DNA from 2 places in the Chelatococcus sp. CO-6 genome. Region 1 is predicted to be linked to the other one. Evidence: predicted binding sites of a transcription regulator. Region 1 holds the regulator's gene; the other holds the start of a gene.

Region 1 (14,565 bases):
CAACGTCATGCTGGCGGGCCACGTGACCGTGGGCAACTACGTCATCATCGGCGGCGGGGCGGCGGTCATCCAGTTCGCGCGCGTCGGCGCGCACGCCTTTGTCGGCGGCATGTCCGGGCTGGAGAACGACCTCATCCCCTATGGCATGGCCATGGGCAACCGGGCCCATCTGTCAGGCCTCAACATCGTCGGCATGCAGCGCCGCGGCTTCTCGCGCGAGGATATCCACACCGTCCGGCGCGCCTACCGCCTGCTCTTCGCGGATGAAGGCAGCCTGCGCGAGCGCGTGGAGGATGTGGCGGCGGAGTTCCAGAACCACGCCGTCGTGCACGAGATCCTCGACTTCATCCGCGAGGGCGGCAAGCGCTCCATCTGCACCCCGCGGGCTTCCGAAGAGAGCTGACCATGGCTGCTGGCGCGCCGGTCGCCCTGCTCGCCGGCGGCGGGGCCCTGCCGGGCCTGCTGCGCGCAGCCTTGCTCCGGCGCAATCGAAACGTCCGGGTCCTCGCCCTGCGCGGCTTCGCCGAGCGGGCGCTCGCCCGTCAGGCTGACGTCGTCGTCGACATTCTCGATTACAAGCGCATCTTCGCCCAGCTCGAAGCCTGGGCGCCGGCCGAGGTGGTGCTCGTCGGCACGGTGCATCGGCCCAAGCCCACGGCTTTCGCCGGGGCCCTCGCTGCATTCAGGAACCGGGACGAGATTGCCGCGATCCTCGGGGCGGGCGACGATGGCCTGCTCGCCGGCGTTATCCGTCTCCTGGAGGAGCGCGGCCTCACGGTGGGCGGCATCGATCGGCTGGCGCCGGAGCTGCTCGCCGGGGCGGGCGTTCTCGGCGCCGTGACGCCCGATGAGCAAGGCCTTGCGGCCGCGGCGACGGGGCAGGGGGTGCTCGAGGCATTGTCGCCGTTCGACGTCGGGCAGGCGGTGGTCGTCGCCGCGCAGCGTGTCGTCGCCATCGAGGGGCCGGAGGGCACCGATGCGATGCTCGCCCGTGCGCGCCGCCTGCGGCGCAGCCCGCGCCTGCGCGCCATCCATGGCGGCGTGCTGGTCAAGATGGCGAAGGTCGGCCAGGACCTGCGCGTCGACCTGCCGACTATCGGGCCGCGCACCGTCGCCTGTGCGGCGCGGGCCGGCCTTGCCGGCATCGCCATCGGCGCCGGCGCGACGCTGATCGTCGACGGGCCCGGCACGATCGCCGAGGCGGACCGGCGCGGCCTCTTCCTCCTCGGCATCGAGCGACGGCACGACAGGATCGAGACCTGATGCAGCAGCTGGCCGGATTGCACGTCTTCATCGTCGCCGGAGAGGAATCGGGCGATCAGCTCGGCTTCAAGCTCATGCGCTCGCTGCGGGCCCGGCATCCGGATATCCGCTTTTCCGGCGTCGGCGGCCACGCCATGGCCGGCGAGGGGCTGACGAGCCTCTTCCCGCTCGACGACATCGCCGTCATGGGTTTCACCGCCGTCATCGGCCGCCTCAGAACGATCATCGACCGGGTGCATCGCACGGTCGATGCCGCCGTGGCGGCCCGGCCGGATATCCTCGTCATCATCGACAGCCCCGATTTCACCCATGCGGTGGCGAAGAGGGTGCGCAAGCGCCTGCCCGACCTGCCGGTGGTCGACTATGTCAGCCCGAGCGTCTGGGCCTGGCGCCCCGGCCGCGCCCGCAAGATGCGCGCCTATGTCGACCACGTATTGGCGCTGCTGCCCTTCGAGCCGGCGGCCCACGCGCGTCTCGGCGGCCCTCAATGCAGCTATGTCGGCCATCCGCTCATCGAGCGACTGGCCGAGTTGCGCCCGGCAAGCGGGGAGCGGCCGGCCCTTGCCGAAGGGGTGCCCGCGACGGTTCTGGTGCTGCCCGGCAGCCGCCGCTCCGAGGTGTCGCGGCTCATGCCGGTCTTTCGCGAGACCTTGCCGCTGGTCGAGGCGGCGAGCCGGCGATCGCTGCATTGGCTGATGCCGGTCGTCCCGCACCTCGCCGATGAGATCGAGGCCGCTGTCGCCACCTGGCCGGTGAAGCCGCAGATCGTCCGCGGCGCTGCGGCCAAGCTGGCGGCCTTCCGGCAGGCCCACGCGGCCTTGGCTGCCTCCGGCACGGTCACCCTGGAGCTTGCCTTGTCTGGCGTGCCCATGGTGGTCGCCTACAAGGTGGGCTGGCTCGAATCCCAGGTGCGGCACTTCCTCACCGTATCGACCATCACCCTCGCCAATCTCATCCTCGGCGAGAGCGCCATTCCCGAGCGCCTGCAATGGGACTGCACGCCCGAGAAGCTTGCCGGCACGCTCGCGCCGCTGATCGAGGAGGGGCCGGAAAGGCAGGCCCAGCTGGCCGCGCTCGCCCGCCTCGACGCGGCGATGCGCATCGGTGACGAGGAGCCGAGCGAGAGGGCCGCGCGCATCGTGCTCGCCGTCGCCGGGCGCTGAGCAGCGGGGAAGCCGAGGCAAGAACGACGAGGACACGAAAAAGGGCCCCGCGAGGGGCCCTTTCGTTTCATCCGAACCGCTCAGGAGCGCTGGGCGATCGGGGTGTAGTCGCGCTGCGGCGCGCCGGTGTAGAGCTGGCGCGGGCGGCCGATCTTCTGGGACGGATCCTCGATCATCTCCTTCCACTGCGCGATCCAGCCGACGGTGCGGGCTAGCGCGAACAGCACGGTGAACATGGAGGTGGGGAAGCCCATCGCCTTCAGCGTGATGCCCGAGTAGAAGTCGATGTTCGGATAGAGCTTCTTCTCGATGAAATATTCGTCGTGCAGGGCGATGCGCTCGAGCTCCATGGCGACGTCGAGCAGCGGGTCGTCCTTGATGCCGAGCTCGTTCAGCACCTCGTGCGTCGTGCGCTGCATGATCTTGGCCCGCGGGTCGTAGTTCTTGTAGACCCGGTGGCCGAAGCCCATGAGGCGGAACGGATCGTTCTTGTCCTTCGCGCGGGCGATGAACTCGGGGATCCGGTCGGGCGTGCCGATCTCTTCCAGCATCTTGAGCGCCGCCTCGTTGGCGCCCCCGTGAGCCGGGCCCCACAGGCAGGCAACGCCCGCCGCGATGCAGGCGAAGGGATTGGCGCCCGAGGAACCGGCGAGCCTCACCGTCGAGGTGGAGGCATTCTGCTCGTGGTCGGCATGCAGGATGAAGATGCGGTCCATCGCCCGGGCGAGCACCGGGTTCGGCACGTATTCCTCGCACGGCACGCCGAAGCACATGTGCAGGAAGTTCGACGTGTAGTCGAGGTTGTTCTTCGGATACATGAACGGCTGGCCGATGGAATATTTATAGGCCATGGCCGCAAGCGTCGGCACCTTCGCGATCATGCGCATGGAGGCGATCATGCGCTGCTGCGGATCGGAGATGTCGGTGGAGTCGTGATAGAAGGCCGAAAGGGCGCCGACCGAGGCGACGAGGATCGCCATCGGGTGGGCGTCGCGGCGGAAGCCCTGGAAGAACCGCGTCATCTGCTCGTGCACCATCGTATGGCGCGTCACGCGGTAGTCGAAATCGGCCTTCTGGCTCGCCGTGGGCAGCTCCCCGTAGAGGAGGAGGTAGCAGGTTTCCAGGAAGTCGCCGTGCTCGGCGAGCTGCTCGATCGGGTAGCCGCGGTAGAGAAGCACGCCCTCGTCACCGTCGATATAGGTGATCTTGGACTCGCAGCTCGCGGTCGAGGTGAAACCCGGATCGTAAGTGAACATCCCGGCATTTTTGTAGAGCGGCGCGATGTCGACGACGCTCGGCCCAATCGTTCCCTCTCGCACGGCAAGGTCGATATTCTTGCCGTCGATGGAGAACGTGCCCGTTCCTGCGCTCATGGATGCATCCCCTTTCTTCGGGTAAAGCGCACAGGACAACGGCTCATCGGCAGGGGGCTGACCCCTTGGCTGTGATTGCCTTTCCGCTCCGCCGTCCCGCGGTTTTCGATCCGATCGAGATAAGATCGAGGCCTGCGTATCGCATTCGCGGCATGCGTTCAAGCAGCGCCGGAAGCGGGACTTGTCGGGCGACAATGCCGGCGCCGCAACCCTTGGGGCAAGTCGTTGCTGCGCCGCATCAAAGTGTCTGGTCGAGGCCCGTCAGCGGGCCTGGTCGCGCAGCCGCGCCAGGCTCTCCTCGCGGCCGAGCACCTCCATGACGTCGAACAGGCCGGGCGAGGTGGAGCGCCCCGTCAGCGCCGCCCTGAGTGGCTGCGCCATCAGGCCGAGCTTGACGCCCGCCTCCTCGGCGGCCGCGCGCACGGCGGCCTCCGTTTCCCCCGGCGTCCACGCGTCGAGGCCCTCGAGGCGACGCAGCACCTGCCCGAGCCGCCCCCGGGCGGCATCATCGAGAATGCCGCGCGCCTTGTCGTCGAGCGCGAGGGGGCGCGACGCATAAAGATAGGAGGCGCTGTCGAGGAGCTCGATCAGCGTCTTGGCGCGCTCCTTGAGGCCGGGCATGGCGGCGAGCAGATTCTCCCGCAGGGACGGCTCCAGCGACGCGCCGAGGCCGCGGGCCGGGCCGATCTCCGGCAGCAGCGCCTCGATGGCCTGGAGAAGCTCTTCGTCCGGCGCGAGCCGCATGTAATGGCCGTTGAGGTTCTCCAGCTTGGCGAAATCGAAGCGGGCGGGCGAGCGGCCGATGCTGGTGAGGTTGAAGGCCGCGGTCATCTCCTCGGTGGAGAAGACCTCCTGGTCGCCGTGGCTCCAGCCGAGGCGCACGAGATAGTTGCGCAGGGCCGCCGGCAGGTAGCCCATGGACCGGTAGGCGTCGATGCCGAGCGCCCCGTGCCGCTTGGACAGCTTGGCGCCGTCCGGCCCGTGGATGAGCGGGATATGCGCCATCACCGGCACCGCCCAGCCGAGCGCCTCATAGATCTGCGTCTGCCGCGCCGCGTTCGTCAGATGGTCGTCGCCGCGGATGATGTGGGTGACGCCCATGTCGTGGTCGTCGACGACGACGGCAAGCATGTAGGTCGGCGTGCCGTCGGAGCGCAGCAGAACGAGGTCGTCGAGGTCCTTGTTCTGCCACGTCACGCGGCCCTGGACCTGATCGTCCACCACGGTCTCGCCGGTCTGCGGTGCCTTGAGGCGGATGACGGGCTTGACGCCGGCGGGCGCCTCGGCGGGATCGCGGTCGCGCCAGCGCCCGTCGTAGCGCATCGGCCGCCCCTCCTTGCGGGCGAGCGCGCGCATCTCCTCGAGCTCCTCGGGCGTGGCGTAGCAGTAATAGGCCTTGCCCCGGCGCAGCAGCTCCTCCGCCACTTCGCGATGACGCGCGGCGCGCGCGAACTGGTGCACGACCTCGCCGTCCCAGTCGAGGCCGAGCCAGGTCATGCCGTCGAGGATCGCCTGGATCGCGGCCTCGGTGGAGCGTTCCCGGTCGGTATCCTCGATGCGCAGCAGCATCTTGCCGCCGTGGTGGCGGGCGAAGAGCCAGTTGAACAGGGCCGTGCGGGCGCCGCCGATGTGGAGGAAGCCCGTGGGCGAAGGCGCGAAGCGGGTGACGACCGTGCCTGACATGGGTGTTCGGAACTCTCGGAAGGTGGCGGTGACGAATCGATGCGAGCTTGCCGCATGCCGCGTTTCTGCTGCTCGCAAAATCCGGCGACTTGATGGTTCAATGCGGCGGGCGCTCGTGTAGCATGACCTGCCGTCAGACGTAAGGAATTCCTCGCTCCGCATGCCGTCGGACCGATCCCGCCAGGCCCGTGCCGTTGCCGCCGTGCTCGATCGCGCGACCGGCGGACGCGGCGCCGTTCTGGCTGGTGGCCTGTCCCTTGCCGATGTCGGCTCGTTTCTTACCCGCTGCCTCGACGAGGAGGGCACGCACCGGCGCCTGTTCCCCTGGGCGGCGGTGAGCTTCGGCATCGGGGTGCTGCTCTATTTCGCGGCCGACCGCGAGCCGAGCGTCTGGGCGCCTGTCGTGGCGCTTGCCGTCACCATCGGGGTGGCAGCCGTTTCGCGACGCTATGCGGCCTTCGTCGCGGCGGTTGCCGCCGCCTTTCTCTTTGCCGGCTTCCTCGCCGGTGCGGCCCGGACGGCCCGGGTGGAGGCGCCGGTGCTCGCCCGCGTGACCATCGCGCCGCTCACCGGCTTCGTCGAAAGCGTGGAGGAGCGGCCGCAGGGGCCGCGCGCCGTCGTGCGCGTCGAGACGCTCGGCAATCTCGGCGACGGCGAGCGCCCGGCGCGGGTGCGGGTGTCGATGCGCGAGCCGGCCCGGCTGCGCGCGGGCGACTTCATCAAGGCCACCGCCCGCCTGATGCCGCCGCCCGGGGCGGCCTGGCCCGGCGGCTACGATTTCACGCGCGACGCCTTCTTCCGCGGCATCGGCGCCGTGGGCTCTCTTGTGGGGCGTGTCGAGATCGGTGCCCCGCCACGGCCACCGGACTGGCGCCTGGGCCTTGCGACATGGCTCGACGAGACGCGCAATGCGCTGACGGCGCGCATCGCCCGCGCCGCGGGCGGGCAGGAGGGGGCGGTCTCGGCCGCGCTCGTCACCGGCAAGCGCGGCCTCATCACCGAGGACACCAACGAGGCCCTGCGCGCCGCCGGCCTCTATCACATCGTGTCGATCTCCGGCCTGCACATGGCGTTGGCCGCCGGCACGGTGTTCTGGGCCGTGCGCGCGCTCCTCGCGCTCTTTCCGGCCATCGCCCTCACGTGGCCGATCAAGAAGATCGCCGCCGCGACGGCCATGGCGGGGGCCATGGGCTACTGCCTGTTCTCGGGCGCCGACGTCGCCACCCAGCGGGCGCTGATCATGACGCTGACCATGCTCGGCGCCATCCTCGCCGATCGGCCGGCGCTCTCGATGCGCAATCTCGCCTTCGCCGCCATCCTGTGCCTCGCCCTCGAGCCGGAGGCGGTGCTCGGGCCGAGCTTCCAGATGTCGTTCTCGGCGGTCGCCTGCCTCGTGGCGCTGGCGGAATGGCAGGCGGCCCGCGCGGGCAGGGGCGAGGCGTCGCTCGGCCCGGTCGCGCGCGTCCTGCGCCATGCCTGGCGGTGGACCGTCGCCCTCGTCGTGACGACGCTCGTCGCCTCCCTGGCGACGGGGGCCTATGGCGCCTATCATTTCCAGACCGCCATGCCGCTGAGCGTCGTCGGCAACGGCATCGCGCTACCCTTCGTCTCCTTCATCGTCATGCCGGCGGCGGTGCTCGGGGTGCTGCTCAACCCCTTCGGCCTCGACGCGCCCATCTGGTGGCTGATGGGGCAGGGCACGGCCATCGTGCTCGCCGTCTCCCATGCCATGCAGGACTGGCGCCTGTCCGTGGTGGCGATACCGGCCTTTCCGGGCAGCGCGCTCATCCTCTTCTCGCTGGCGCTGCTCGTCCTGACCATCTGCATCTCGCCGCTGCGCTGGCTCGCCGCCGTGCCCGCAGCCGCCGCCCTCGCCATCGCCGCCGGAGCTGCGCGGCCCGACATCTTCGTCGACCGCAACGGTGCGAGCGCGGCCGTCCGGGGGACGGAGGGTCGCCTCGCCGTGCTCGGCCGCGCCTCGTCCTTCGTCGTCGCGCAATGGCTGCGCGCAGACGGCGATGCGAGGCAGCCGGGCGACGAAAGCCTCAAAAGCGGAGTCTTCTGCGACCGCGACGGCTGCACCATGCAGGCGGTCGACGGCCGCATGGTCGCCCTGGTGCGCCGCCCCTCGGCCTTCGTCGAGGACTGCCGGCGGGCCGATATCCTCGTCACGGCGCTCACCGTCCCGCCCGGCTGTGCAGCGCCCGTGGTGATCGACCGCACGAAGCTGCGCGAAAACGGCGCAATGGCCGTCATCCTCGGGAAAGGCGGCAGCGATCGACTCATCGGCCAGTTGCCCCCCGACGAGCGCCGCGCCTGGATGCAGGCACTTCCCTCACGGCCGTTGCGCCAGTCGGCCAGTGCCGCGACCGGTCGACCACCCCCACCGTCAGCCGATGAGACGGGCGGCGAAGATCAGGAGCCCGACGTCAGTAGCGACGCAGCAGATTGACGAGCTTGCCCTGGATGCGCACCCGGTCGGGGCCGAGCACGCGCGTCTCGTAGGCCGGGTTGGCCGCCTCGAGCGCGATGGAGGAGCCGCGGCGCCTCAGGCGCTTCAGCGTCGCTTCCTCGTCATCGATCAGGGCGACGACGATATCGCCCGTATTCGCCGTATCCTGCTTGCGGATGACGACCGTATCGCCGTCGAGAATGCCGGCCTCGATCATCGAGTCGCCGCGCACCTCGAGCGCGAAGTGCTCGCCGCTGCCCAGCATGTCCGGTGGCAGCGAAACGGTGTGGCTGCGGCTCTGGATGGCGGAAATGGGCGTGCCGGCCGCGATCCGGCCCATGACGGGGATCGCCACCGTCTGGACCGCGGGTTCGACCGCCTGGGGCGCCGGCGCGCGCACCTTGCCGAGCCCGCCCTCGACGACGCTCGGGTTGAAGCGGCCGCGCGGGGCAGCGGCGACGCCGTCCGGCAGGCGCAGCACCTCGAGCGCCCGGGCGCGGTTCGGAAGCCGGCGAATGAAGCCGCGCTCCTCCAGCGCCACGATGAGGCGATGGATGCCGGATTTCGACTTGAGGTCGAGCGCTTCCTTCATCTCGTCGAAGGACGGCGGCACGCCGGTCTCACGCAGGCGTTCGTGGATGAAACGCAGGAGTTCGTGCTGTTTGCGCGTCAGCATGGCCGGCGATCTCGCTCCCCCTCGTCGAATCGCATTGTCGATGCGAGTCGAAAACAAATCATGAACGAGATTAGACGTTCTCGGTGTGTTCCGCAAGTTCAACCGACGCGGGAAAGTCAGAGCCGGATGATGCGGCAGGGCTCGCCCGCCCGGGCGGCGGGGGCATGGGGCGCACGCAGGACGAGCGCCTCGGCCTCCGCCATCAGGCGCAGCATGGAGCTGTCCTGGCGCGGGAAGGGGCTGGCGACGAGGGTGCCGTCGTCGGCCGTCGCGAGGCGGGCGCGCAGATAGTCCTGCCGCTCGTCATTGGCCGGCAAATCGGTGCCGAGCCGGGCCGGCAGGGTCGCGATTTCGGCCGCATCCGGATCGCCGCTCAGCGCCCGCACGAGCGGCGCGAGGAAGATGAGCGAGCACACGATGCTGGAGACGGGATTGCCCGGCAGGCCGAGCACGGCCATGGCGCCGAGGCGCCCGTGCATCAGGGGCTTGCCCGGGCGCATGGCGATGCGCCAGAAGCCGAGCTGCCACCCCTGCGCCGAAAGGGCGCGCTGCACGAGATCGTGATCGCCCACCGAGGCGCCGCCGAGCGTCACGAGGACGTCGGCCCCGGCCTCCTTGGCCGCATCGATCGCGGCAGAGAGCACGGCAAGATCGTCCCCCGCGATGCCGAGGTCGATGGCCTCTGCGCCGGCCCGTTCGGCGATGGCCGCGACGGCATAGGTGTTGGAGGCGACGATCTGGTCGGGGCCGGTCGGCTCGCCGGGGCGGACGAGTTCGTCTCCCGTTGCGAGAATGGCGACGCGCGGCCGCCGCACCACCGGCAGCGTGGCGTGCCCCATGGCCGCGGCGAGCGCGACCGCCGAGGGGCCGAGCCGCCGGCCGGCCTGCAGCAGGACCTTGCCTTCGTGGAAATCAAGCCCGGCCTCGCGCACGAAGCGCCCCGCCGCCACCGTGGACAGCGCTTCGACCCAATCCCCCTCGGCGCGGGCATTCTCCTGGATCAGGATGGCGTCGGCGCCCGCCGGCACGGGCGCGCCCGTGAAGATGCGCACGCATTGGCCGGACCCGACCGCGCCCTCAAAGGCATGGCCGGCGGCACTGGTGCCGATCAGCGAGAGGCGCGCGGGAACGGCCGCGACATCGGCGGCACGCACGGCATAGCCGTCCATCGCCGAGGCGGTGAAGGGCGGCTGGGTGCGCAGGGCGGCAACGTCCGCGGCGAGCGTGCGGCCCGCGGCCCGGTGCAGCGTCACCGTCTCCTGCTCGCGGACAGGACTCGCGCCGGCGAGGATGCCGGCGAGCGCATCGGCGACCGGCGTCAGGGCCAAGCTGGCCTCCTCATGCTGGCCTCCTCATGCCGTCTTCTCCGCATCCGGCCGGTCGCCGGCGCGGAAATCGCCGGACTTGCCGCCGCTCTTGGCGAGGAGGCGGATGCCCTCGATGCGCATGGCCCGGTCGGCGGCCTTCACCATGTCGTAGATGGTGAGGCAGGCGACGGAGACGGCGGTCAGCGCCTCCATCTCGACGCCGGTCTGGCCCGTGACGCGCGCCTCGCCCGTCACGCGTACGCCCGGAAGCGCCTCGTCGATGGTGCAGTCGACCTTCACCTTGGTCAGGTTCAGCGGATGGCAGAGGGGGATGAGCTCGTGCGTCCGCTTCGCCGCCATGATGCCGGCGATGCGGGCCGTGGCGAGCACGTCGCCCTTCTTGGCTTCGCCCGAGCGGATGAGGGCGAGCGTCTCCGGCAGCATGAGGACATGGCCCTCCGCCTGCGCGACGCGCTGCGTCACGGCCTTGTCGCCCACGTCGACCATGTTGGCCTTGCCCGAGGCGTCGACGTGCGTGAGCCGCGTCATGCCGCCTCGGCCTCACCGAAGAGGAGGGCGCGGGTCGCGGCCGCCACGTCCGTCTGGCGCATCAGGCTTTCGCCGACGAGGAAGGTGCGGATGCCGACGCCCGCAAGCCGCGTGATGTCGGCATGGGTGAAGATGCCGCTCTCGCCGACGATGATGTGGCCGGAGGGAATGCGCGGCGCCAGCGTCTCGCTGACGGCGAGCGACGTCTCGAAGGTGCGCAGGTCGCGGTTGTTGATGCCGATCATGCGCACGTCGAGGGCCAGCGCGCGGTCGAGCTCCTCGGCATCGTGCACCTCGACGAGGACGTCCATGGCGAGTTCCTCGGCAGTGCCGACGAGCGCGCGCGCCTCTTCGTCGCTGACGGAGGCCATGATGACGAGGATGCAGTCGGCGCCCCACGTGCGCGCTTCGTAGACCTGATAGGGCTCGAACAGGAAGTCCTTGCGCAGGGCGGGCAGGCCGGAGGCCGCGCGCGCCGCGCCGAGATAATCCGGATGGCCCTGGAAGGAGGGGCCGTCCGTCAGCACCGACAGGCAGCTCGCGCCGCCGTCCGCATAGGCCTTCGCCAGCGCCGGCGGGTCGAAATCGGCGCGGATGAGACCCTTCGACGGGCTCGCCTTTTTGATCTCCGCGATGAGGGCCGGCCGGTCCGCGGCCAGATGGGCCTCGACGGCGGCGAGGAACGGGCGCGGGGCCGGGGCGGCATGGGCGAGGCGCACCATCTCCTCGTGCGGGATGCGCGTCTTCGCCGCCGCGATCTCGCGGCGCTTGTAGGCTTCGATCTTCGCCAGAATATCGCTCATGGGGCCCTCACGCATTCGACGCGGCAACGAGCCGCTCGAGCGTAGCGCGTGCGGCGCCGCTGTCGAGGGCGGCCTCGGCGGCGGCAACGCCCTCCTTGAGGTCGGCGGCCTTGCCGGCGACCACGAGGCCGGCGGCGGCATTGAGCACGGCGATGTCGCGGTAGGGCGTCTTCTCCCCGGCGAGCACCGCGCGCAGCGCGGCCGCATTGTGCTCGGCCTCGCCGCCGCGCAGGTCGGCGATCGACGCCCGGGCAAGCCCGACATCCTCCGGCGTGACGGTGAAGCGGCGGATGCGCCCGTCCTCCAGCGCCACCACCGAGGTCGGCCCGGTCGTCGTCATCTCGTCGAGCCCGTCGGATCCGTGCACGGCCCAGACGCGCTGCGCGCCGAGGGCGGCGAGCACCTCGACGAGCGGCTGGAGCCAGCTCTCGGAATAGACGCCGAGCAGCTGGTGGCGCACGCCGGCCGGATTGGCGAGCGGCCCGATGAGGTTGAAGACGGTGCGGGTGCCGAGTTCGACGCGCACCGGCGCCACATGGCGCATGGAGGCGTGGTGGGTGGGCGCGAACATGAAGCCGACGCCGGCCGCGGCAAGGCAGCGCTCGATACCGGCCGGGTCGAGCCCCACCTTGACGTCGAGCGCGGCGAGCACGTCGGCGGCGCCGGATTTCGACGAGGCGGCCCGGTTGCCGTGCTTGGCGACCGGCACGCCGCAGGCGGCGGCGATGATGGAGGCGAGCGTCGAGACGTTGTAGCTGCCCGAGTTGTCGCCGCCGGTGCCGACGATGTCGATGGCGCCCGCCGGGGCGCTGACGCGCACCATGCGTGCGCGCAGCGCCTCGACCGCGCCGGCGATCTCGTCCACCGTTTCGCCGCGCACGCGCAGCGCCATCAGGAAGGCGCCGCTCTGGGCCGGCGTCACCTCGCCCGAGAGCAGGGTGTCGAAGGCCTGGCGGGCCTCCTCGCGACTCAGCGAGACACCGGTGGCGACTTTGGCGATGAAGGGTTTGAAGGCGTCCATCGGTGTTCCGTCAGCTCGTTCTTGCGGGGCGCCCGGTCTCGTTCCAGCGCGCGGCGATATCGAGGAAATTGCGCATCATGGTCGCGCCATGCTCCGAGAGGATGCTCTCGGGGTGGAACTGCACGCCGTGGAGCGGCAGCCGGCGGTGCGCCATGGCCATCACGAGGCCGTCCTCGCTCTCGGCGGTGACGGCAAGGTCGGCCGGGCAGGTCTCGCGCGCCACGATGAGCGAGTGGTAGCGCGTGGCCTCGAACGGGCCGTTGATGCCGCGGAAGAGGCCCTCTCCCTTGTGATGCACGCGCGAGATCTTGCCGTGCATCGGCAAGGGCGCGCGCACCACCTCGCCGCCGAAGGCCTGGCCCATGGCCTGCAGGCCGAGGCAGACGCCGAACATCGGCACGCTCGGTGCGGCCTTCTCGATGAGCTCGAGGCAGATGCCCGCCTCGTTGGGCGTGCACGGGCCGGGGGAGAGGACGATGGCGTCGGGGTCGAGCGCCAGCACCTCGTCGGCGGTGATGGCGTCGTTGCGGCGCACGTCGATCTCGGGGCCGAGCGCCCCGATGAGATGCACGAGATTCCAGGTGAAGGAATCGTAGTTGTCGACGAGGAGGATGCGGAACATGCGCGTGGCTTTCTGAGAGACAAAGCTTTGCCCGTCGGGGCAGTGGTGGGTCAAGCCTCCAGAAGCCGGCGCCATCGCTCCCGCCGCATCATTGCCCCCGTCGCGCGCGCATGGCGAAGCGCACCGCATCCTCGGCGGCGCGGAACTGGGCCTTCGCCTTGCTGATGCATTCCTGCTGCTCGAACTCCGGGTCGGAATCATAGACGATGCCGGCGCCGGCCTGCACGGCCATGCGGCCGTCCTTCACCACGGCGGTGCGCAGCACGATGCAGGTATCCATCTCGCCGTCGGCGCCGAAATAGCCGATGCAGCCGGCATAGGCGCCGCGCTTCTCCTTCTCCAGTTCGTCGATGATCTCCATGGCCCGCACCTTGGGCGCGCCGGAGACCGTGCCGGCCGGAAAGCCGGCGACGAGGGCGTCGAGCGCGTCGTGGCGCGGATCGAGCCGGCCTTCGACGTTGGAGACGATGTGCATCACCTGGCTGTAATATTCGAGGAAGAAGCTGTCGGTGACCGTCACCGAGCCGATCTCGCTGACGCGGCCGACATCGTTGCGGCCGAGGTCGAGCAGCATGAGATGCTCGGCCCGCTCCTTCGGGTCCGCCAGCAGCTCCTCGGCGAGCGCCTTGTCCTCCTCGGGCGTCGCCCCGCGCCGGCGCGTGCCGGCGATGGGCCGGATCGTCACCTTGCCCTCGCGCACCCGCACGAGGATCTCCGGGCTCGAGCAGACGATCTGGAAGTCGAGAAAGTCGAGATAGCAGAGGAAGGGCGAGGGGTTGAGCCGGCGCAGCGAGCGGTAGAGCGACAGCGCCGGCAGCGTGAACGGCGCCTCGAAGCGCTGCGACAGCACCACCTGGAAGATGTCGCCGGCGCGGATGTATTCCTTCGCCCGCGCCACCATGGCCTTGAATTCGTCCGGCGTGGTGTTGGAGACGGGCGCCGGCGCCGCGATGGCGGAGGGATCGAAGCGCGCATCGTGGGGCAGGGGGCGCTCCAGCGCCTCGAGCGTCGCATCGAGCCGCGCCAGCGCCGCCTCGTAGGCCGCGCGGGCGGAGACGCCCTCCTTCGGCCGCACGGGCGTGACGAGCGAGAGCTCGTCCCTGACGGCGTCGAAGACCACCATGACGGTGGGGCGCACCAAGACCGCATCCGGCAGGCAGAGGGCATCGGCCGGCTGGTGCGGCAGGCGCTCCATCAGCCGCACCATGTCGTAGCCGAGATAGCCGAAGATGCCGGCCGCCATCGGCGGCAGGTCGCCCGCGAGCGGGATGCGGCTCTCGGCGATGAGGGCCCTCAGGCTGTCGAGCGGGGCCGCTGCCTCCGGCACGAAGTCCTGCGGCCGGTTGAGGGCGTCCCGGTTGATCTCGGCTCGCCCATCCCGGCAGCGCCAGATGAGGTCGGGCCTGAGGCCGATCATCGAATAGCGGCCGCGCACGGCGCCGCCTTCGACCGATTCGAGCAGGAAGGCGGGCGCCTGCCCGCCGTCCGTGAGCTTGAGGAAGGCTGCGACCGGCGTCTCGAGATCCGCGACCAGCGTCGCGCTCACGACGCTTGCCGCGCCTTTCTCGTAGCCGGCGGCGAAATCCTCGAAGGAAGGGGTCGGCTGCATGGCGCCTCAGAACTCGCCGCTGGTGCCGAGCGCCGTGCGCAGGG
Region 2 (14,565 bases), 1.0 Mb from region 1:
TTGCCCTCGACGCTCTCGGCCGGCCCGGGCAGGCTGTCGATGGCGAGGTCCACGTCCTGCGCCTTGGCCGAGAGCGTGCCCGGCTGCCCGAAGGCCATGACGGAAAAGATGCAGCAAGCCGAAATGGCGATGCGCGAGAAGCGCCTGAAGGTCATGTGGATCACGTGTCTCTTGCCGCTCTTGCGCCGCTTCGCCGATGGGCGCGGCGCCCTCTTCTATTACCGCGCAACATGACCTTTTTGCGGTGCATCGGCAATAGCGGCGGGGGAAGGAACAGCCGCCGGCGGTCAGGCCGGCCGCGATGGCCCCGCCTGACCGCCGGATGGCTCACATGTTCGGATAGTTCGGCCCGCCGCCGCCTTCCGGCGTCACCCAGTTGATGTTCTGGGCCGGATCCTTGATGTCGCACGTCTTGCAGTGCACGCAGTTCTGGGCGTTGATCACGAAGCGGGGATTGGTCCGCGCCGCCGCGTCGTCATACACCACCTCGTAGACCGCCGCCGGGCAGTAGAGGCGCGCCGGCTCGCCGTAGAGCGGCAGGTTCCGCTCCACCGGGATCGAGGGATCGGCGAGCTTGAGGTGGACCGGCTGGTCCTCCTCGTGATTGGTGTTGGACAGGAAGACGGACGAGAGCTTGTCGAAGGACACGATGCCGTCGGGCTTCGGATAGGCGATCGGCTTGACCTCGTCGATTCGCTTCAAGGTGGCGTGATCGGGCTTGCCGTGGCCGAGCGTGCCGAAGAGCGAGAAGCCGAGGAGCTCGTTCGTCCACATGTCGAGGCCGCCGATGGCGACGCCCGCCATGGTTCCGAAGCGCGACCACAGCGGCTTGACGTTGCGCACCTTGTGCAGGTCGCGGCCGATGTCGGAGCCGCGCCAGCCGGCCTCGTAGCCGGCCAGCTCGTCATGCTCGCGCCCCTCACCGAGGGCCGCGAAGACGTTCTCGGCTGAGAGCATGCCGGACAGGATGGCGTTGTGCGAGCCCTTGATGCGCGGCACGTTGACGAAGCCGGCGGCACAGCCGATCAGCGCCCCGCCGGGGAAGACGAGCTTCGGCACCGACTGGAAGCCCCCTTCCGTGATGGCGCGCGCGCCGTAGGAGATGCGCTTGCCGCCCTCCAGCATGCCCCGGATCATCGGGTGGGTCTTGAAGCGCTGGAACTCGTCGAACGGCGACAGGGTCGGGTTCGAATAGTTGAGGTGCACGACGAATCCGACCGACACCAGGTTGTCGTCGAAATGGTAGAGGAATGAGCCGCCGCCGGTGCCGTTGTCGAGCGGCCAGCCGAAGGAGTGCTGGACGAGACCGGGCTCGAACTTCTCAGGCGGGATCTGCCACAATTCCTTGAGCCCGATGCCGAATTTCTGCGGCTCGCGGCCCTCGTCGAGCGAGAAGCGCTTGATGACCTGCTTCGACAGCGAGCCGCGCGCGCCCTCGCCGAGGAGGGTATACTTGCCGCGCAGCTCCATGCCGCGGGTGAACTCGGCCTTGGGCTCGCCGTCGCGGCCGACACCCATGTCGCCGGTGGCGATGCCCACGACCTCGCCTTTGTCGCCGTAGAGCACCTCGGCCGCGGCGAAGCCCGGATAGATCTCGACGCCGAGCGCCTCGGCGCGCGCCGCGAGATAGCGCGCCACATTGCCGAGCGAGCCGACGAAGTTGCCGTGGTTGTTCATGAGCCGCGGCATCAGGGCATTGGGCAGCCTGACGCCGCCGGCGGGGCCGAGATAGAGGAAGCGGTCGGCTGTAACCTGCGTCTTCAGCGGCCGCTCGGGATCCTCGCGCCAGTCGGGCAGCAGCCGGTCGAGGCCGACGGGGTCGATCACCGCGCCCGAGAGGATGTGGGCGCCGACCTCGGAGCCTTTCTCCACGACGACGACCGATACGTCCCGGCCCGTCTCGGCAGCGAGCTGCTTGAGGCGAATCGCGGCGGCGAGGCCGGCCGGGCCCGCGCCGACGATCACGACGTCGTAGTCCATTCGCTCCCGTTCGGGCAGATCCATCAGGCCCCTCCTCGGCTTATCAGCACCCCGGCAGATTTTTATTTGTATACAAACAATTCCATATCCGCTGCAATCATCGATACGCGAAGTCTTCGACCCGTTCCAGACTGCATGTTGCACTGCGGGCGCGACCTCTCGAAGCGGAGGACGGCGGCGATCCGGTACTGGCAAGGTGCCGGTAGCGCCTCTAGAATGCCGGCATGTCGCATCCCCCCGCCGAGTTCGGAGCTCGCGAGGCAGCGCTCGAAGCGCTCCTTGCCTTCTATGTCGATGCCGGCGTCGACCTGGCGCTCGACGAGGCACCGCACGACCGCTTCGCCGAGCCGGACCGGCCGCGGCCGCGCGGGGAACAGGCGCGCCCGGCCCCCGCGCCGTCGGACCCGCGGCAGCCGGCCCCGGCCGCAGCCTCGCCTGCCGCTCCGGCCTTTGCCGCTGCGGCCTCGGCGGACGAGACGGCGCTTGCCGCCCGCGCCACGGCGCGCGGGGCGATGAGCCTCGAAGAGCTGCGCGAGGCGCTCGCCGCCTTCGACGGCTGCGCCCTGAAGGCGACGGCGAAGAACCTCGTCTTCGCCGACGGCACGCCGGGCGCCCGCGTCATGCTGGTCGGCGAGGCGCCGGGGCGCGAGGAGGATATCCAGGGCAAGCCCTTCGTCGGCCGCTCGGGACAGTTGCTCGACAGGATGCTTTCGGCGATCGGCCTCGACCGCGGCAGCGTCTACATCGCCAACATCGTGCCGTGGCGCCCGCCCGGCAACCGCACGCCGACGCCGCAGGAGGCGGCGATATGCCGCCCCTTCATCGAGCGCCAGATCGAGCTGTGTGACCCGGACGTGCTCGTGTGCCTCGGCGGCCCGTCGGCCCAGGCGCTGCTCGGGGTGCGCGAAGGCATCCTGCGCACGCGCGGCAAATGGTTCGACTACGAGACGGGCCGGCGCACCATCCGTGCCCTCGCGACGCTCCATCCCGCCTATCTGCTGCGCCAGCCGGCGCAGAAGAGGCTCGCGTGGCGCGACCTGCGCGCGCTGAGGAAGGTGCTCGACGAAACGGCCGGCGCCCCGCAGGGCTGAAACCGCCTGCCGCGGCGGCCGGCGGCGTTGCGTGGCGAAACCTCCACACTTGTGATGTAGTATCCGGCGTCGTTCCGAATCGAGGCACGATCCCCGGAGGTGACGATATGGATCTCGACGCGACGATGCTGGCGCGCATCCAGTTCGCTTTTACGGTCACCTTCCACATCATTTTCCCCGCCTTCACCATCGGCCTTTCCGCCTTCATCACCACTTTGCTCGGCCGCTGGCTCTATACGGGCGACGAGCATTACCGCACCCTCGCCCGCTTCTGGACGAAGATCTTCGCCGTGTCCTTCGCCATGGGCGTCGTGTCCGGCATCGTGCTGTCCTACCAGTTCGGCACCAACTGGAGCCGCTTCTCGGTGGTGGTCGGCAACACCATCGGCCCGCTCATCGGCTACGAGGTGCTGACGGCCTTCTTCCTCGAGGCGACCTTCCTCGGCATCATGCTCTTCGGCTGGAACCGCGTGCCACCGGCGCTGCACTTCTTCGCCGCGCTCATGGTGGCGGTCGGCACCTGCATGTCGGCCTTCTGGATCATCTCGGCCAACAGCTGGATGCAGTACCCGACGGGGCACGAGGTACGCGACGGCATCGCCTATCCGGTCGACTGGCTCGCCATCGTCTTCAGCCCCACCTTCCCGCTGCGCCTCGCGCATATGGTGGCCGCGGCCTATCTCACGACGGCCATCGTCGTCCTCGCCGTCGGCGCGCGCTACCTGCTCGCCGGGGTGCACGAGCGTCACGGCCGCACCATGATCGGCATGGGCCTCGGCATGGCCCTGATCCTCGCGCCGCTGCAGGCCTTCATCGGCGATGCGCACGGCCTCAAGACGGCCGAATACCAGCCGGTGAAGCTCGCCGCCATGGAGGGCCACTGGCCGGAGAACGAGGTGGCCCCGCTCGTCCTCTTCGCCTGGCCGAACGAACGGACCGAATCGAACGACTTCGAGATCGCCATTCCCCACCTCGGCAGCCTCATCATCACGCACGACTGGAACGGCATCTACCCCGGCCTGAAGGCCTTCCCGCCGGAGGACCGACCGCCGGTGGTGCCGGTGTTCTTCTCCTTCCGCGTCATGGTCGGCATCGGCTTCCTCATGATCGGGCTCGCCTTCTGGGGCGGCTATCTCTGGCTGCGCGGCCGGCTGTTCACCTCGCGGGCCTTCCTATGGGCCGCCTCGTGGGCCTGGCCGATGGGCTTCATCGCCATCGTCTCGGGCTGGTTCGTGGCCGAGATCGGCCGCCAGCCGTGGGTCGCGACGGGCATCCTGCGCACGGCCGACGCGCGCTCGCCGGTCGCCATGGAGACCGTGGCCTTCACGCTGGCGCTCTTCGTGGTCGTCTACGGCATCGTCTTCACCATGGGCATCCGCTACATCAACCGGCTCATCGTGAAGGGGCCGGCACCGGACGTCGCCGCCGAGCCGAAGGGCCTGCCCAACCGGCCGCTGTCGGCGGCCGAGGAAGCGGCCCGCGCCGCCATGCAACCCGGACAATGAGGAGCGCGCCATGGAGTGGTATCTGCCGATCATCTGGGCCGGGCTGATCGCCACGGCCGTCGCGCTCTACGTCATCCTCGACGGCTTCGACCTCGGCATGGGCATCCTCTTTCCCACGACGCAGGAGGAGGCGCGCCGCGACGAGATGATGAACTCCGTCGCCCCCTTCTGGGACGGCAACGAGACGTGGCTCGTCCTGGGCGGCGGCGGCCTGTGGGTCGCCTTCCCGCAGGCCTATGCCGTCATCATGCCGGCGCTCTACCTGCCGGTCATCGTGATGCTGCTCGCCCTCATCTTCCGCGGGGTGTCGTTCGAGTTCCGCTGGGTGTCGAAGCCCCGGCACCGCATGTGGGATCTCGCCTTCTCCGGCGGCTCCATCGTCGCGGCCTTCGCCCAGGGCGTCATCCTCGGCGGCCTCCTGCAGGGCATCAGGGTGGAGAACGGGGAATTCGCCGGCGGCTCCTTCGACTGGCTGGCGCCCTTCCCGCTGCTGTGCGGCGTCGGCGTCGTCGCCGGCTACGGCCTCATCGGCTGCTGCTGGCTGATGATGAAGACGGAGGGACCGACCGCCGACCATGCCCGCCGGCTGGCGCCCGTCTTCCTCATCGCCGTCGGCATCTGCGCGGCGCTCGTCAGCATCTGGACGCCGGCCTCCTTCGAGCGCATCGCCGACCGCTGGTTCGCGGCGCCGAACATCTACTTCCTCTGGCTCCTGCCGGCGGGGACGGTCGTCCTCGGCTTGCTCGCCTGGCGCGGCATGCGCCAGGGGCGCACGGCGCTGCCGTTCTTCAGCACGATCGGCATCTTCCTCCTGTGCTACGCCGGGCTCGCGATCTCCAACTTCCCCTATCTCGTGCCGCCGACGCTGACGGTGTGGGACACGGCGGCGGTGCCGGCGGCGCAGATCTTCCTCCTCATCGGGACCCTGCCGCTCCTGCCCATGATCCTCGGCTACACGGTCTTCGTATACTGGACCTTCCGCGGCAAGCTGAAGGAGGGCGAGGGCTACCACTAGCCCGGCGTGTACTGCTGCCACGGCATGCCGCGGCCGGTCGTTGGCCGGCGCGGCGCGGCGGGCTATGCTGGTCGGCCTGCCGCTGCAGGCAGGTGAGGCGTCGACGGAAGGCAAGACATGCGCTGGGGTGATTTCCGCCGGTCCGAGAATGTCGAGGACCGGCGCGGCGGCGGTGGAGGCTTCCACATCCCCGGCGGGGGACGCGGCGGCGGCATCGGCATCGGCACCATCCTCGTGCTCGGCCTCATCGGCTGGGCGCTCGGCATCGATCCGCGCATCCTCATCGGCGGGGCCGAGATGCTGTCGGGCGGCGGCTCCTCCTACGAGCAGTCGCAGCCGGGCACGCGCGGCGCGCCGCAGGACGAGGCCGGCCAGTTCGCTGCCGCCATCCTCGGCAACACGGAGGACGTCTGGACGACCGTCCTGCCGCAGCAGGTGAACGTCGCCTACAAGAACCCGCGCATGGTGCTCTTCTCCGGCGCCACCCGGTCTAACTGCGGCTTCGCCCAGGCGGCCATGGGGCCGTTCTATTGCCCCGTCGACCAGACGGTCTACATCGACCTCAGCTTCTTCGACGACATGCGCCGGCGCTTCCGCGCGGGCGGCGATTTCGCCTATGCCTATGTCATCGCCCACGAGGTCGGGCACCATGTGGAGAACCTGCTCGGCATCCTGCCCAAGGTGCAGCAGGCGCAGCGCCAGGCCTCGCAGCGGCAGGCGAACGAATTGTCCGTGCGCGTCGAATTGATGGCCGACTGCCTCGCCGGCGTGTGGGCCAACCACAGCGAGCAGCGGTGGAAGGCGCTGGAGCCCGGCGACGTCGAGGAGGCGATGAACGCGGCCGAGGCCATCGGCGACGACCGCCTGCAGAAGGCCGGCCAGGGCTATGCCGTGCCCGAGACCTTCACCCACGGCTCGTCCGAGCAGCGCGTGCGCTGGTTCATGACGGGGCTCAAGGAAGGCCGCGTGCAGGCGTGCGATACTTTCGGCGCAAGCAGGCCCTGACGGTCCGGCACCACCTCATCAGGCAGACCCCATGTCCCGTATCGACGAAACGCGCCCCTTCATCCCGCTCTCCATCGCCGTGCTGACCGTGTCGGACACGCGCAGCCTCGCCGACGACAGGTCCGGCGACACGCTGGTTCAGCGCCTCGAGGCGGCCGGCCATCGCCTCGCCGCCCGCGCCATCGTGCCGGACGAGGTCGACGAGATCCGCGCTACCGTCAAGGGATGGATCGCCGATCCCGGCATCGATGCCGTCATCACCACGGGCGGCACGGGATTCACCGGCCGGGACGTGACGCCCGAGGCCATCGAGCCCCTGTTCGAGAAGCGCATGGACGGCTTTTCCGCCGTCTTCCACCGCATCTCCTACGACAAGATCGGCACCTCGACCCTGCAGTCACGGGCGACCGCGGGCGTCGCGGGCGCAACCTACATCTTCGTGCTGCCGGGCTCCCCCGGCGCCTGCAAGGACGCCTGGGACGGCATCCTCGCCGCGCAGCTCGATTATCGCCAACGGCCGTGCAATTTCGTCGAGATCATGCCGCGGCTCGACGAGCACCTGAGGCGTGGAACCGGCAACTGAACGGACGGGGATCACACCCCGGTCTCAACCGGCCGCCTCGAAGGCGACCGGCAGCGCCGGCAGCATCATCGGCCGGCGATGGCCGGCGACCACGTGGGCCTTCGACAGCAGCATGCGCGGGCCGAGCGGCGCGCGGCCGAAGAGCCCCTGGGCCACGTGCCTCAAGCGGCCGAGCGGCACGATGCACGAGCCACCGAGCCACAATCCCGTCGTCCGGCCGGCCTGGCGGCGCAGGAAGCGCTCCATCACGGCGATCCAGTTCGCCGTCGGCACGTCGCCGGCCTTGAGCAGCATGAGCCAGGGGCCCCGCGCCTCGCGCACCCCCTCGCGCCAGCCGGCTTCGCCACCCCCGGCCCGCACGAGCGAGGCGCCCACGGCCTCGGCGACGCGCGCGGCATCCCTGTCCTCGCCGCAATCGATGATGATGGCCTCGCGCACGACCGCCGCCGCGACGCCGGGCACGAGAGCCGCCAGCGTCGCGCCGAGGCCTTCCGTATCGCCATTGGCCATGATCAGGACGGAAATCATGCCGGAAGCCTAGCGCAGGCACCTCGCCATGACGCTGCGGCACGCTGTCTTAGCGGCAGGACCATGGACGGCCCGAATCCTCGGTGGCAGGTGCGAGCCCGCCGCCGCCAGCCGCGCCCAACATCCCGATGTATGCGGCTTGCCCGCCGGGCGAGCGGCCGATACGCTCGCATCGTGCTGTGTGACTGGCGGCATGAGATGGGGAACCATCGGGGAGCGCAGCACTGTTCCGCCGTCCGCCTGGGCCAACTCCAAGATCGCGAGTGGAGGCCCTATGGACGCCGTACCCCTGTTTCTTCTGACATCGCTCGCCCTCGTCGGGAGCCCCGGCCCCAACACGTTCAGCCTGGCGGCGCTCGGAGCGGCCTTCGGCGTGCGGCGGGGGCTGGCCTACATGGCCGGGCTCAATCTCGGAATGGTCGCCGTCGTGGCCCTGGTCGGCTCGGGCCTCTGGGCGGCGGTGCTTTCCTATCCCCGGATCGCGCCGGTCGTGACCTTTGCCGCGAGCGCCTATCTCATCTTCCTGGCATACAGGATCGCCACGGCGCCGCCGCTCGGGACGGCCGCCGCGGAAGCGCCCGGCCGCGCCCCGCGCTGGTATGCGGGCGTGACCCTCTCGCTGGCCAACCCCAAGGCCTATGTCGCCGTGGCGGCGGTGTTCTCACGCTATTCCCTATGGCCGAACAGCGCCGTCGCCGACCAGTTTGCGAAAGGAGCGTTGCTGCTCGCCACCATCGTTCTCGTGAACTTGCTTTGGCTCGCCGCCGGCGCGCTGCTTGCGCGCAGCGTGGTGAACCCCAGGGTGGGGCGCGCCGTGAACATGTCCTTCGCGGGCCTGCTCATTCTTTCCGTCGCCGTGGCATCGTTTCTGTAGCCATCCCGGCAAGCTGCGTCGGAAAACGTAGCGGCACCGCCCCCGCAAAGGCCTTCGTTCCAGCCCCGTTTCGGGCCGCCGGATGCGACGCCGGCTGCCCCCTTCGCCACGCCTCCGCCGCGGCGACCACTGGACAGGGGAACAATTTTGTTCTCTATATGTTCTCGTTCAACGATCGCTGCTGGAAATCGGAGGCGCCCATGCGGGCCCGAGCCGTCTCTCATTCACCTGCCCCTGCCACCCCGCCGCGCGCCAGCCGGGGGCGCGATCCGCTGAAGGAGGTGCCGCAGGTCGGCCCGGCGGATCCGCTCGCCCTTGTCGGCCACCGCATCGACCCGGAGCGGCGGCGCGGACGCGGGGCCGTCAGCAACCCCGTGGCGCGCTACGAGCCGACCCATAGGGAGGATGTCGACGACGGCTGGGAGGGTCTTGCCGAGCTGCCCCCGTTCAAGACGGAGGTGCAGACGGAGAAGGCGCGCACGATCATCACGCGCAACGATTCGCCCGACATCTCCTTCGACCGTTCGGTGAACCCCTATCGCGGCTGCGAGCACGGCTGCGTCTACTGCTTCGCCCGGCCGACCCACGCCTATATGGGCCTGTCACCGGGGCTCGACTTCGAATCGAAGCTCTTCGCCAAGCCGGATGCACCGGCGCTGCTCGAGAAGGAGCTGTCGGCCTCCGGCTACGTGCCGCGCACGCTCGCCATCGGCACCAACACCGATCCCTACCAGCCCATCGAGCGCAAGTTCCGCCTCATGCGCGGCATCCTGGAGGTGCTGGACAGGGCCGGCCATCCGGTCGGCATCGTCACCAAGTCGGCCCTGGTGACGCGCGACATCGACCTCCTCGCGCCGATGGCGGCGCGGGGCCTCGCCAAGGTGGCGATCTCCGTCACGACGCTCGACGCCAAGCTCGCCCGCACGATGGAGCCGCGGGCGGCCACGCCGCAGCGCCGGCTCGACACCATCCGCCGGCTCAGCGAGGCCGGCATTCCCGTCACCGTGCTCGTCGCCCCCATCGTGCCGGCCATCAACGATGCCGAGATCGAGGACATCCTCGCCGCGACGCATGCCGCAGGCGCGCGCGAGGCGGGCTATGTCATGCTGCGCCTGCCGCTCGAGGTGCGCGACATCGTGCGCGACTGGCTAATGAGCAACTATCCCGACAAGGCCCGGCACGTGCTGTCGCTCATCCGCTCGACGCGCGGCGGCAAGGACTATGATTCGAGCTGGGGGCAGCGCATGGTGGGCTCCGGTCCTTATGCCTGGATGATCGGCCGGCGCTTCGAGATGGCGGCCGAGCGCCTCGGCTTCAACAAGCGCCGCACGCGGCTCAGGACGGACCTCTTCTCCCCGCCCCGCCGCGGCGCCGAGCAGCTCAGCCTCTTCTGAAAGACCCAAGACCGAAAGGAAAGACCGATGACCGCTGCCGTTCCTGCCCGCGTCAACCTCATCACCCTCGGCGTCACGGACCGCGCCGCGAGCCAGCGCTTCTACGAGAAGCTCGGCTGGCAGCCGAAGGCGCGCGCCTACGAGGCATCCATCACCTTCCTCGGCCTCGACAATCTCGCGCTCGCCCTGTGGGACCGGGACAAGCTCGCCGAGGACGCGAAGCTCCCGCTGACGCCACCGGGCTTCGGCGGCTTCACCCTCGCCATCAACCTGCCGGACGAGAAGGCGGTGGATGCTGCGCTCGATGCCGCGGTCGCCGCCGGCGGGCGCCTGCTGAAGCCCGGCACCAAAGCCGATTGGGGCGGCTATTCGGGCTATTTCGCCGATCCCGACGGCCACCCGTGGGAGGTGGCCTTCAATCCCTTCGTGCCGCTCGACGCGCGCGGGCTGATGGTCCTGCCGGACTGACGGCGGCTTTCGCACCCCCCGCGGGCGAGCCTTCTCGAATCGGGCCTTGAGCCTGCGCGCATGCGCGCCATGATGGCCGCATGAAGCGCATCGACGTCACTGATTCGCCGGCGGTCCCCGACCTCGCGTCAGCATCCTTCACGCGGGAGGCGGACTGCCGCGGGCGCGGTATCTGGCCCGTCGCCGGCGTGGACGAGGTGGGCCGCGGCCCCCTCGCCGGCCCGGTGGTGGCGGCAGCCGTGGTGCTCGACCCGGAGCGCATTCCCGAGGGGCTGACGGATTCGAAGAGGCTCACCCCCGCCCGGCGCGAGATGCTCTATGCCTTCATCCTCGACAGCGCGGCCGTGTCGGTGGCGAGCGTGCCCGCCCGCATCATCGACAGCGTCAATATCCGCCAGGCGACGCTCGCGGCCATGGCGCGGGCCCTGCGCGGCCTGCCGGTGCGGCCACTACACGCCTTCATCGACGGCAACGACTGCCCGCCCGATGCGCCCTGCGCGACGGAAGCGGTCATCAAGGGCGACCTCACGGTGGCATCGATCGCGGCGGCCTCGATCGTCGCCAAGGTGACGCGCGACCGGCTGATGGCGCGGCTGTGCCGGCAGTTCCCCGCCTACGGCTTCTCGTCGCACGTTGGCTACGCCACGGCGGCGCATCTCGAGGCCATCGCCGCGCACGGGCCTTCGCCCTTCCACCGCATGAGCTTTGCGCCGATGCGGTTGGAGTGAGCCGGGCGCCTCACGAGGAAGCGCCCGGCCTCACGTCAGAGCTGCGCGAGGAGGTGCGCCGCGCCGGAGACATCCGCCTTGCCGGGCGCGTCCTCGACGTTGAGCTGCGTGACGACGCCATCCTCGACGACCATCGAGTAGCGCTGCGAGCGCGTGCCGAGGCCGAAGCCCGAACCGTCGAAGGCGAGCCCGACTGCCTTGGCGAAATCGCCGTTGCCGTCGGCCAGGAACTCGATAACGCCCTCAGCGCCCGAGGCCTTGCCCCAGGCATCCATGACGAAGACGTCGTTGGCCGCCGTCACCGCGATGGCGTCGATGCCGCGGGCCTTGATCTCGTCGGCCTTGGCGAGGAAGCCCGGCAGGTGGTTCTTGTGGCAGGTGGGCGTGAAGGCGCCGGGCACGGCGAAGAGCACGACCTTGCGGCCCTTGAAGATGTCGTCCGTGGTGCGCGCTGCCGGCCCGTCGGGCGTCATGACGCGAAAGGTTACGGACGGCAGGCGATCACCAACTGCAATGGCCATGACAACGCTCCTTCCAGGGAAAGTCAGCCGAGAGGCTCCCTCCTGAGTTAGCGTGCCTTGGCCACCGCGTCGAGCCTCGCCGAGACGGATATCGCGCCGGCCTTGCCGACGACCGTGAGCTTCGCCGCCGTCGGGCCCGCGGCCGCCTTCGGCCGGTCGGCGACCGGGACGCGGGCAAGAGTGCGGGCGTCGTCCTGGCGCGTCAGCTCGGCCTTGTCGAAGTACCAGCCGCTCTCGCCCTCGACGAAGACGTCCTCCAGCCCTCCGCCCGCGATGCGGGCGACGACGGCGATGTCGTCCCCCTTCCGCTCGATGGCCGCGGTCTCGACCGCAAGGCCGGCGGCCTCCTCACCCAGCTCGACCTCCCGCGGGACGCGGGCGACGAAGGGAGCGAGCGCCGCCGCGTCCTCAGCCGATTCGGTGAGTTCCCGTGCTACATGGCCGCCGGTCGGGATGCAGAGCTTCTCGCAGATCGCATAGTCGAGCTTGAGATCGAGCACGACGGGTGCGCCGGCATCCTGCGCGACGACGCGCAGCGGCAGCACGACATCCTCCTTGTAGCCGATCGACCAGCCGACGCCGTCGAAGAAGCGGCGCGGCGCCGGCCATTCCACCTCGACCCGGGCGACATTGCGCGAGCCCGACCAGTCGAAGACCGGCGGCACACCCGAATCGCCCGGATCGCGCCAGTAGGTCTTGAAGCCCGGCTCGAGGGCGATGCTGAGGCCGGCCCGCCAGGCCCCGTCCGGCATGCGCCCGGCGGAGAGGAGCGCAATGGAGGACCGCTCGCCCTGTGCTTTCGCCGAAGGCGCGGGTTCGGCGACGGCAGGCGCCGTCGGGACCGCGGTGCCGAGCCATAGGGTGGCCAGTGCCAGCACGCCGCAGATGGCTGCGGCCCGCCCGGCCGTCCCGTCCCTGAAACATCCGATCGACATGGCGCCGGAATACCCTCCTGCCGCTGTCATGGCGAGCCACGAAGCCGTGAAGCGCAACAAGGAGGCATCAAAAAGCATTGAAAAGCTATGGGCGCGCCGTAGCATATTCTTGAGAGAAGGAGAGCTGATGTCGCTCGTGCGAAAGTCGGCCGAAGCCGACAAGGACTATCTGGACGGCCAGTTGCTGCTCGCCATGCCGGGCATGCAGGACGAGCGGTTTGCGCGTTCGGTGATCTATGTCTGCGCCCATTCGGAAGAAGGCGCGATGGGCATCGTCGTCAACAAGCGCGCGACGGAGCTCAATTTCCCCGATCTCCTCGTCCAGCTCGACATCATCAATGCCGAGGAAGCGATCCGCCTGCCGCAGCGCGACCGCGTGCTCGTGCTGCGCGGCGGGCCGGTGGAGACGGGACGCGGCTTCGTGCTGCACTCGCCCGACTTCTTCATCGACAATTCGACCCTGCCGATCGACGACGAGATCTGCCTGACGGCGACGATCGACATCCTGCGCGCCATCGCCCGCGGCCAGGGCCCGCACAGTGCCCTCTTGGCCCTCGGCTATGCCGGCTGGGGCGCCGGGCAGCTCGAAAGCGAGATCCAGGCCAACGGCTGGCTGAACTGCCCGGCCGATCCGGAGCTGATCTTCAACGTGCCGCTGGAAGCCAAATACGACCGCGCCCTGCGCATGCTCGGCATCGATCCGGGGATGCTCTCCGGCGAGGCCGGGCACGCCTGAGGCGCCCTTCCGGACCGGCTGGCCAGGCCGGGATTGCCTCACTCCCGCTCAGACGCCGGAACGCGTGCTCCACCCGTCCTGGCCGGGCTTGGCCCGGCCATCCACGCCTCTGACGTTGCAGTACCGCGCGTGGATGCCCGCGACAGGCGCGGGCATGACGGAGAGCGTTGCGCACCGGGCCTTGCGCTGCACACCGCGCAGACCTTGGCGGGCGAGCCGCATCTACGCCAGCGGGCTATCCCGAAGCGTGCTCGCCAACGCTGAATGTTACGCCGCCTCGTGCGCCGCGCCGACGAGCTTGCGCGCTTCGAGCGCGCTCATCGGCTCGCCGAAAGCATAGCCCTGGGCGTATTCGCAGCCGAGCTGCAGCAGCGCCACGGCGTCCGATTCGTCCTCCACCCCCTCGGCGACGACATCCATGCCGAGGTCGTGCGCGAGGGTGACGATGGAGCGCAGGATGACCGGGCGGCCGCCGTTCGCCATCTGCCGCACGAAGGACTGGTCGATCTTGATGGTGTCGAAGGGGAAGCGCTGCAGGTAGGACAGCGCCGAATAGCCGGTGCCGAAATCGTCGAGCGACAGGCCCGCCCCGAGGTCGCGGATGCGCGCCAGCATCTGCGCCGCGTATTCCGGGTTCTCCATCACGAGGCTCTCGGTCAGCTCCAGCTTGAGCGAGCCCGGATGGACGGCGAAGCGGGCGAGGACGGTCTTCACGTCGTGCAGGAGGTCGTGCCGCAGGAGCTGGCGGCTCGAGATGTTGACGCTGGCGAAGATCGGCGGCTCGACGTCGAGCGCCCGCTGCCAGGCGGCGAGCTCGCGCGCCGTGCGCTCCAGCGCGAAGAGGCCGAGGTCGACGATGAGCCCCGTCTCCTCGGCGATGGGGATGAAGTCGTGCGGGCCGAGCCGGCCGTGGCGCGGGTGGTCCCAGCGCAGCAGCGCCTCGAAGCCGGCGACCGTGCGGTCGTCCAGCCGCACGATGGGCTGGAAGAAGACCTTCATCTCGCCGCGGTCGAGCGCCCGGCGCAGGTCGCTCTCGATGGTGAGCTTGTCGGAACGCTCGGCACGCATCGTCGGGCGGAACACCTCGATGCGATCCCCGCCCTGCTTCTTGGCGTGGATCATGGCGATCTCGGCGTTCTTCAGCATCTCCTCGCCGCGCGCCTCGGCCTGCGGATCGTGCAGGGCGATGCCGATGGAGGCGG

The links. The regulator LexA, encoded in region 1, represses DNA repair genes until DNA is damaged. The targets are predictions, from matches to a motif close to TGTTCNNNNTGTGTTCNG.
Region 2: AL346_RS13150 (PA0069 family radical SAM protein) is a predicted target of LexA. The motif match lies at 8,730-8,747, and genes of this name have one in related genera.

Annotation. Positions count from the first base shown of each region.
Region 1 covers NZ_CP012398.1:3,790,970-3,805,534, forward strand. The annotation lists gene lpxA (acyl-ACP--UDP-N-acetylglucosamine O-acyltransferase) at 1-403, shown strand, start outside; gene AL346_RS17770 (LpxI family protein) at 406-1,263, shown strand; gene lpxB (lipid-A-disaccharide synthase) at 1,263-2,426, shown strand; gene gltA (citrate synthase) at 2,507-3,799, opposite strand; gene gltX (glutamate--tRNA ligase) at 4,061-5,482, opposite strand; gene AL346_RS17790 (ComEC/Rec2 family competence protein) at 5,643-7,934, shown strand; gene lexA (transcriptional repressor LexA) at 7,912-8,610, opposite strand; gene glp (gephyrin-like molybdotransferase Glp) at 8,727-9,938, opposite strand; gene moaC (cyclic pyranopterin monophosphate synthase MoaC) at 9,963-10,466, opposite strand; gene trpC (indole-3-glycerol phosphate synthase TrpC) at 10,463-11,269, opposite strand; gene trpD (anthranilate phosphoribosyltransferase) at 11,277-12,290, opposite strand; gene AL346_RS17820 (aminodeoxychorismate/anthranilate synthase component II) at 12,301-12,912, opposite strand; gene trpE (anthranilate synthase component I) at 13,001-14,521, opposite strand; gene AL346_RS17830 (peptidylprolyl isomerase) at 14,528-14,565, opposite strand, start outside.
Region 2 covers NZ_CP012398.1:2,789,983-2,804,547, reverse strand. The annotation lists gene AL346_RS13195 (tetratricopeptide repeat protein) at 1-155, opposite strand, end outside; gene AL346_RS13190 (electron transfer flavoprotein-ubiquinone oxidoreductase) at 328-2,004, opposite strand; gene AL346_RS13185 (uracil-DNA glycosylase family protein) at 2,205-3,071, shown strand; gene AL346_RS13180 (cytochrome ubiquinol oxidase subunit I) at 3,179-4,576, shown strand; gene cydB (cytochrome d ubiquinol oxidase subunit II) at 4,587-5,591, shown strand; gene AL346_RS13170 (neutral zinc metallopeptidase) at 5,709-6,596, shown strand; gene moaB (molybdenum cofactor biosynthesis protein B) at 6,628-7,179, shown strand; gene AL346_RS13160 (hypothetical protein) at 7,204-7,707, opposite strand; ZMP/ZTP riboswitch at 7,879-7,960, shown strand; gene AL346_RS13155 (LysE family translocator) at 7,982-8,581, shown strand; gene AL346_RS13150 (PA0069 family radical SAM protein) at 8,782-9,975, shown strand; gene AL346_RS13145 (VOC family protein) at 10,003-10,443, shown strand; gene AL346_RS13140 (ribonuclease HII) at 10,524-11,171, shown strand; gene AL346_RS13135 (peroxiredoxin) at 11,207-11,692, opposite strand; gene AL346_RS13130 (protein-disulfide reductase DsbD domain-containing protein) at 11,740-12,627, opposite strand; gene AL346_RS13125 (YqgE/AlgH family protein) at 12,755-13,363, shown strand; gene AL346_RS13120 (EAL domain-containing protein) at 13,631-14,565, opposite strand, start outside.